Linked DNA regions of Luteolibacter sp. LG18. The protein of the gene in region 1 binds, or shares a complex with, the protein of each later gene. Links are inferred from orthologs where the notes say so. Each region holds a gene or a part of one and is shown in the gene's direction. Other genes may lie near its edges. The genes, in order: rplI and llg_RS10125.

The links.
Region 2: rplI (region 1) and llg_RS10125 share a complex: the UniProt entries of both Bacillus subtilis proteins name them as parts of the 50S ribosomal subunit. The link is inferred for Luteolibacter sp. LG18 from one-to-one orthologs.

What each region holds. Positions count from the first base shown.
Region 1 is NZ_AP024600.1:4,287,423-4,290,730, forward strand. What follows is about bases 21-3,012. They hold rplI (50S ribosomal protein L9), read left to right. Parts: upstream 21-1,272; coding sequence 1,273-1,752; downstream 1,753-3,012. Other genes in these bases: llg_RS16850 (DUF2264 domain-containing protein), read right to left, coding at 21-1,104; llg_RS16860 (hypothetical protein), read left to right, coding at 1,884-2,447; pyrH (UMP kinase), read left to right, coding at 2,512-3,012. In the rest of the region: more of llg_RS16850, read right to left, coding at 1-20; more of pyrH, read left to right, coding at 3,013-3,249; frr (ribosome recycling factor), read left to right, coding at 3,296-3,308. UniProt on the Bacillus subtilis protein: Binds to the 23S rRNA.
Region 2 is NZ_AP024600.1:2,418,561-2,421,712, reverse strand. Bases 95-2,930 are described here. They hold llg_RS10125 (type B 50S ribosomal protein L31), read left to right. Parts: upstream 95-1,294; coding sequence 1,295-1,567; downstream 1,568-2,930. Other genes in these bases: llg_RS10115 (RNA-binding protein), read left to right, coding at 2,610-2,930; hisF (imidazole glycerol phosphate synthase subunit HisF), read left to right, coding at 1,683-2,462; llg_RS10130 (hypothetical protein), read left to right, coding at 774-1,184; llg_RS10135 (hypothetical protein), read left to right, coding at 137-520. Outside these bases: llg_RS10140 (hypothetical protein), read left to right, coding at 1-48; more of llg_RS10115, read left to right, coding at 2,931-3,104. UniProt on the Bacillus subtilis protein: While neither of the L31 paralogs is essential, this protein does not seem to function as the main L31 protein.

The sequences.
Region 1 (3,308 bases):
CAGGCCGAGGTGCAGCAGCCCGGCGGTACACATGTAAAGGCTGCCGGTGGAAACGTAGCCGTCCCGAATCGCGGGCTGGTAGCCGACCGCTCCGACCCGCAGCCAGCCCTTGTCATCGAAGGTGCCCGGGGTTTCCAGCGTTTTCCGGATTACCGCGGTGAGGGCACAGCGGGCAGCGGCGGGAGAGACTTCCTTCGGCAGTTCATGCCGCAGGGCCATCAGCGAAAGCACTTGGAACGCCCCGAACCGGTAGGCGCTCGACCGCCCGATCACCGGGAAGGTGCCCTCCGGGGAAATCATCCGCTCCTGCACCTCCGCGTAGCGCCGGGCCCGGCCCACGGTATCCGGCAGCAGCCGGGCGTTCGGATCGCCCTTTTCCTTGCAGACCTCCAGCACAGCGATCAGCGCGGGCTGGATGACATAGCTGTTGTAATAGTCCCAGTGGAGCTGGGGGCCGTCGCCGTAGGTGCCATCGCCCAGATACCACTGCTGGTGCTTTTCCAGCGCGTAGGTGATAGGGCGCATTTCGCATTCACCGGTGAAATGCCAGATCGCGGCCTCCACCAGCGCGGAGAACAGCAGCCAGTTGCTCTCGCCCGGCTTGATCTTCCGGGTTTCCTTCAGCGCGGCGATCACGTTGGTCTGCTGCTGGGGCGTCAGCGGCTTCCAGAGCTGGTCGGGAGCACGCAGCAGCGCCAGCGACAGGAACGCCGTGTCCACCAGGGGCTGGTTTGGCGTGGAGAAATCGAGGCGATCCGGCGAAGCTGGGTCGGTGGCGTTGACCAGCGCTTTTCGGGAAAGCGTGATGTATTCGGAGCGCAGCCGACCTTCCGGCGAGGAATCCGGTCCCAGGGCCAGCCACGGCGCAATCCCGACCATCGTGCGGCCAAAGGCCTCCAGATGGGTGAACTTGCGGCGGCCCTCCTCGCCGGGGCCGAGCGGCATGTTCTTTTTCAGCTCTCCTGCTGCCAGCGCGGACAACACCGGTCGGGCGATGCGGTCGAGCGCCTTCACCGTGTAGATCCGGTCCTGCGCCCCGGTTTGCTGGGCCCGGACGGGGACGACGAATGCCAGGACAACGGCAAAAAGGATCGAAGGGCGCATCTCAATAGGTTCTACCACAGGGAAGGCATTTATTACGACGAAATGGCCATTTTGGCGGGAAATGCTTCAGAAAAACTAAGTAATTCTGCATTTCCATAGCATTCTCCTTGACCAGAGACGCTGCGCTGGCTAATTCCGCGCCCCCACGAACGACCCACGTCCTTCATTATGGCCAACGCTCAAGTCATTCTCCGCGAAAAAATCGAAGGCCTCGGCAGCGAAGCCGATGTCGTCAAGGTGCGTGCCGGTTACGCCCGCAACTTCCTCGTTCCTCAAGGCAAGGCCTACGAAGCGAACAAGTCGAACCTCCGCCACGTCGAGAACCTGAAGGCCGCCCGCGCGCAGCGTGAAGCCGCCGAGCTGGTCGAAGCCCAGGAACTCGCCAACAAGATTTCCAAGATCAAGCCGAAGTTCACCCTTTCCACCGGTCAGGGCGGCAAGGCGTTCGGTTCCGTCACGAACATCGACATCCACAAGGAACTCGAAGCCGCTGGCATCGTGATCGACCGCCACGCGATCGAGCTCGAGAAGCCGGTCAAGAAGTCCGGCAAGACCGAGGTGTCCGTCCGCGTCCACCCGCAGGTCACCGCGACCCTCACCATCACCGTCGAAGCCGGTGAGGAAGAGGAAACCGAGGCCCAGGCCTAAGTTTTCCGGGAAACCATTTCGAAGACCCCGCTTGCTCCGGCAGGCGGGGTTTTTGTTTGTCTGGATATGGAGTGCAGTCGGCCCTCCGATTCCGCCTAGGCATTTCCTGCTTCCTCGCCCATGGTGGCGGAATGAAACGGACTCTTTCCGTGATCGGCGCCCTGCTGGTGGCCACCCCGGCCTTCGCCACCACCATCAACATGGTGCCGATCTTCCAGCCGCTCAGTCTCCATGGCACGGATGGTGACAAGGTGATCACGGACATCGGCGAGGCGCTCCAGGCGACCGTGATGCCCACGCCGATGGTCTTGACCGGTTCGTTTCCGGAAACACTGGTGGACGCGATCAACCAGCCCCACAAGGTTCCGACCAACAACCCGAACTACAAGGTCCCCGAGGCGAACCTGGTGGTGCTCTGCCGCCTCGGAATCGCGGCGGAACTCTCCGAGGGCGGGGCGGGCCTGCGGGTCCGGCTGGATGTTTCGGGGCTGACGATTCCCGCGGAAATCGATCTCACCGCCCGGCAGGTGCTGAAGCTGACCATCGTCGCGATCCGGAAGACGCTGGAGGACTACCAAAAACTCCAAACCTCACCGCTCGAGGTCGCCATCCAGATCGAGGGCGCGGAGGGCGGCAAGGCGCCGCTGCGCGACCTGACGGCGAAGTTCCAGCTGCCCGGTGGCGAGGAGGACTGAATTTCCGTCATTTCACTTTTCAAAGGGTGGGGCGATTGGGTTTGATCGGCGAGAGCCTAACCGCATGAGCGACACCACCCCAACCCCCGCCAAGTTCAAACGTGCCATCCTGAAACTGAGCGGCGAGGCACTGCGCGAACCGGGCTCCACGGACAACATCTCGCCCGAGATCGTCGACCGCATCGCGCTTGAGATCCGGGACGCCGTGAAGAGCGGTCTCCAGCTCGGCGTCGTGGTGGGTGGTGGCAACTTCTGGCGCGGTGCTTCGGCTTCCGCCCGCGGCATGGACCGCGCCACCGCCGACTACGTGGGCATGCTCGCCACCGTGATGAACGCGCTGGCCGTCCAGAGCTCTCTGGAGCACCACGGAGTGAAGTGCATCGTGCAGTCCGCCATTGAGATGCAGAATGTCGCCGAGCCGTTCATCCGCCGCAAGGCCGAGCGTCATCTTGAGGACGGCTTCGTCGTCATCTTCGCCGCCGGCACCGGCAGCCCGTTCTTCTCCACCGACACCACCGCCGCCCTGCGCGCCAGCGAGATGCGTGCCGACGTGATCTTCAAGGCGACCATGGTGGACGGCGTCTATGACTCCGATCCGAAGAAGAACCCGAACGCCAAGCGTTACGAAACCGTCTCCTTCCAGGAGTGCCTTTCCCAGCAGTTGAAGGTCATGGATGCCACCGCCTTCAGTCTCTGCATGGACAACCACATTCCGATCATCGTGTTCGACATGGCGCCTTCCGGCAATGTCACCCGAGCCCTGCTCGGCGACCCGATCGGCACGGTGGTCAACGGCGGCTGAACCGCCGCTCCGCCCCTTTTTCTCCCAACCACACTTCCTTATTCCCATGAGCGCTGAAG
Region 2 (3,152 bases), 1.9 Mb from region 1 along the record:
TGGAGCGAGGCCCTGTGGTCCTGGGTCAAGACCGGCCGCATAATCTGATTTTGACTGTCAAGTCAACGGAATTGTCACTCGGCGAAAGATGCCCCCGGGGAGCGGTGTAGTAGGGTCGCGGTCGTTGACCGCTAACATGAGTGCCAAGACCCCATACACCCCGATCCCCGACCAGGCTTTGGTTCCGACCGAAGCCCGGATGGGAACCGTCTGGGACTCGGAGGCGATCGCACGATTGATCCGCTCCAAGTCCAACCACGGCGAAACCCCGGCCTTCCTGTTCCTCGGGAAAAAGGAAGCCGGACTACTCCGCGGCCACCTCGCCCAAGCGTTCGGCGAGGAAGCCGTGACCACCCTCAAGGACACCTACTACCAGGGCCTTGAAGTCATCACGATCGAAGCCGATTCGTTCGTGTTCGCCGGCGGCCGCAAGGTCCGCCGAACCCTCCAGGATCCGATCTCCCGCCGCCTGCCCTGGCAGGAACGGGACACCGCCGGACTCTGGTCCCTCCGCCTCTAAAGGGCACCCGACCACTGGAAAAACGGCACCGAAACCGCAGATGACGGGGATGGCCCGGCCTCCCTGACCGCCCCCGCGATCCCCGTCACCCCCGGTTTTAAACCCTGACCGCTTTTTCCAGGCCGCCGGGCATCGGGTATCGGTTCACGCCGATGCCGGGTGTCCGGCGCTTGTTTTTCAGGGGATGGCTCCGCCGCCACGGTCGATTCCCCATGGATTCCCGCCCGCGGATCTGGCAGGCTGCCGGCTTGCCATGAAAATCCCCATCCTTGTCTGCATCGCCTGCTCCCTCGGTGTCGCGTTCGCCGAACCCGCGGCCCCCGCTCCCGCCAAGCCACCCGCAGGCGTGAATCCGAAACTCACCTCGGCCGATGCCACCTACGGCTTTTCCAAGGACAATCCGGTCCAGACCGGCTCGAAGGACGAATACGGCGGCCCGGCCGCCGAGCGCGAATATCTCGACACCCTCCGCGACGAAGCGGGCAAACCGGTGGCCTATTCCCGCTCCGGCAGTGTCGGCGCTGGCAAGGACGGACACATCCTCGACCTCTACGACCTCCAGACCAGCACCGGCCGGAAACTTCAGCTCTACATTGACATGTACCACCCGAAGAACGACCCGAAAAAGCAGCCCGCCCCGGCCGGACTCTTCAAGGCGAAGTGAGCGCGAACCTGGACCTTCCGCACTCTTCCCAACCTCCCCCCTTGACAGGCCGACCTTTTCCGGCATTCTCCCCGCCCCGCCGCGTCGGAAACGTGGTGGACCTCTCCGCCATGAAAAAGGATCTCCATCCCAAGTACAACCCGGTCGTGTTCGTCGACATGACGACCGGCGCGCGTTTCGTCACCCGCTCCACCAAGACCTCCGAGAAGAAGGAAGTCATCGACGGTGTCGAACACAGCGTGATCTCCATGGGTATCACCTCGGACTCCCACCCGTTCTTCACGGGTCAGAAGCAGTTCGTGGACACCGAAGGCCGCATCGACAAGTTCACCAAGCGCTTCGGTGCCGTCCGCCGCGTCGGCAAGCCGAAACTCGGCGCCTGATGACCTCCGCCGGACCTCGTCCGGTAACAGCAAGGTTTTCCACGAAACGCCCGTCCGCAGCCTGCGGCCGGGCGTTTTGCTTGGCGGCGGGCCTCATCGGCGCTTTGCTCCCCGCGTGCTCGCGAAACGCATCATCCCCTGTCTCGACGTGACCGATGGCCGTGTGGTCAAGGGCGTCAACTTCGTCGACCTCATCGATGCCGGCGATCCCGTGGAAGCGGCCATGGCCTACAACGCCCAACAGGCCGACGAGCTCGTCTTCCTCGACATCACCGCCTCCTCCGACAACCGCGGCACCATGGTCGATGTCGTCCGCCGCACCGCGCAGCATTGCTTCATCCCGCTCACCGTGGGCGGCGGCATCCGCAGCGTGGAGAACATGCACGAGATGCTGATGGCCGGAGCCGACAAGGTCGGCGTGAACACCTCCGCCGTGACCAATCCCGGCCTGGTGGACGCCGGAGCCAAGGCCTTCGGCAGCCAGTGCATCGTGGTCGCGATCGATGCGAAGAGCGAGGGCCCGGGCAAATGGGGCGTCTACACCCACGGTGGCCGCACGCCCGTAGGTCTCGATGCCGTGGAGTGGGCGAAGGAAGTCTGGCGCCGCGGCGCCGGTGAAATCCTGCTCACCAGCATGGACGCCGATGGCACCCAGGCCGGCTACGACCTCGGCCTCACCGCCGCCGTTTCCGAAGCCGTGGGCATCCCCGTGATCGCCAGCGGTGGCGCGGGAAATCTCGATCACATGGTGGACGTTCTCGAAAAAGGCAAGGCGGACGCCGTCCTCGCCGCCAGCATCTTCCACTTCGGCAAACACACGGTGGGAGAGGCGAAGCGTCATTTCGCCGAACGAGGGATCCCGGTCCGTCCACCCTTCCGGCACGCAAGCGCTTGAAAATAATTACTTGCCAGCCGAACACATCCACGCTTATGCATGTGCGGTCCTCCGGGCTTGCCTGGTAGGGACGCGCTTCGTCTGGTCTCCCACGCCATGGTCTCAGGAAGTGTTCAGCGTGATGGCGTAATCTGAGAATTGAAGCAAATGGACATCTACGTGGGCAACCTGCCCTACACCGCGACGGAAGAAGACATCACTGGTCTCTTCGCCTCGTACGGCCCGGTTGATCGGGTCAAAATCATCACCGACCGTGAAACCGGTCGCTCGAAGGGTTTCGCATTCGTGACCCTCGGCGATCAGAGCCAGATCGAAGCAGCTGTCGAGGCCCTGAACGGCTATGACCTCCAGGGCCGTGCCCTCCGCGTGAATGCTTCCGAGCCCAAGGAAAACAAGGGCTTCGGTGGTGGCGGCGGTGGCTACAAGGGCGGTGGCGGCGGTGGCTACAAAGGTGGTGGCGGCGGCGGCTACAAAGGTGGCGGCGGCGGCGGTGGCTACAAGGGTGGCGGCGGCGGCGGCGGTTACGGCGAACGCCGTGGCGGTGGTGGCGGCGGCTACAAGGGCGGCGGCGGCGGCGGTTACGGCGATCGCCGTGGCGGTGGCGGCGGCGGCTACAAGGGTGGCGGCGGCGGCTGGGACTAATCCCCACGCCTGATCCTATCAAACATTTTCCCAAGGCACCCGGCTTCG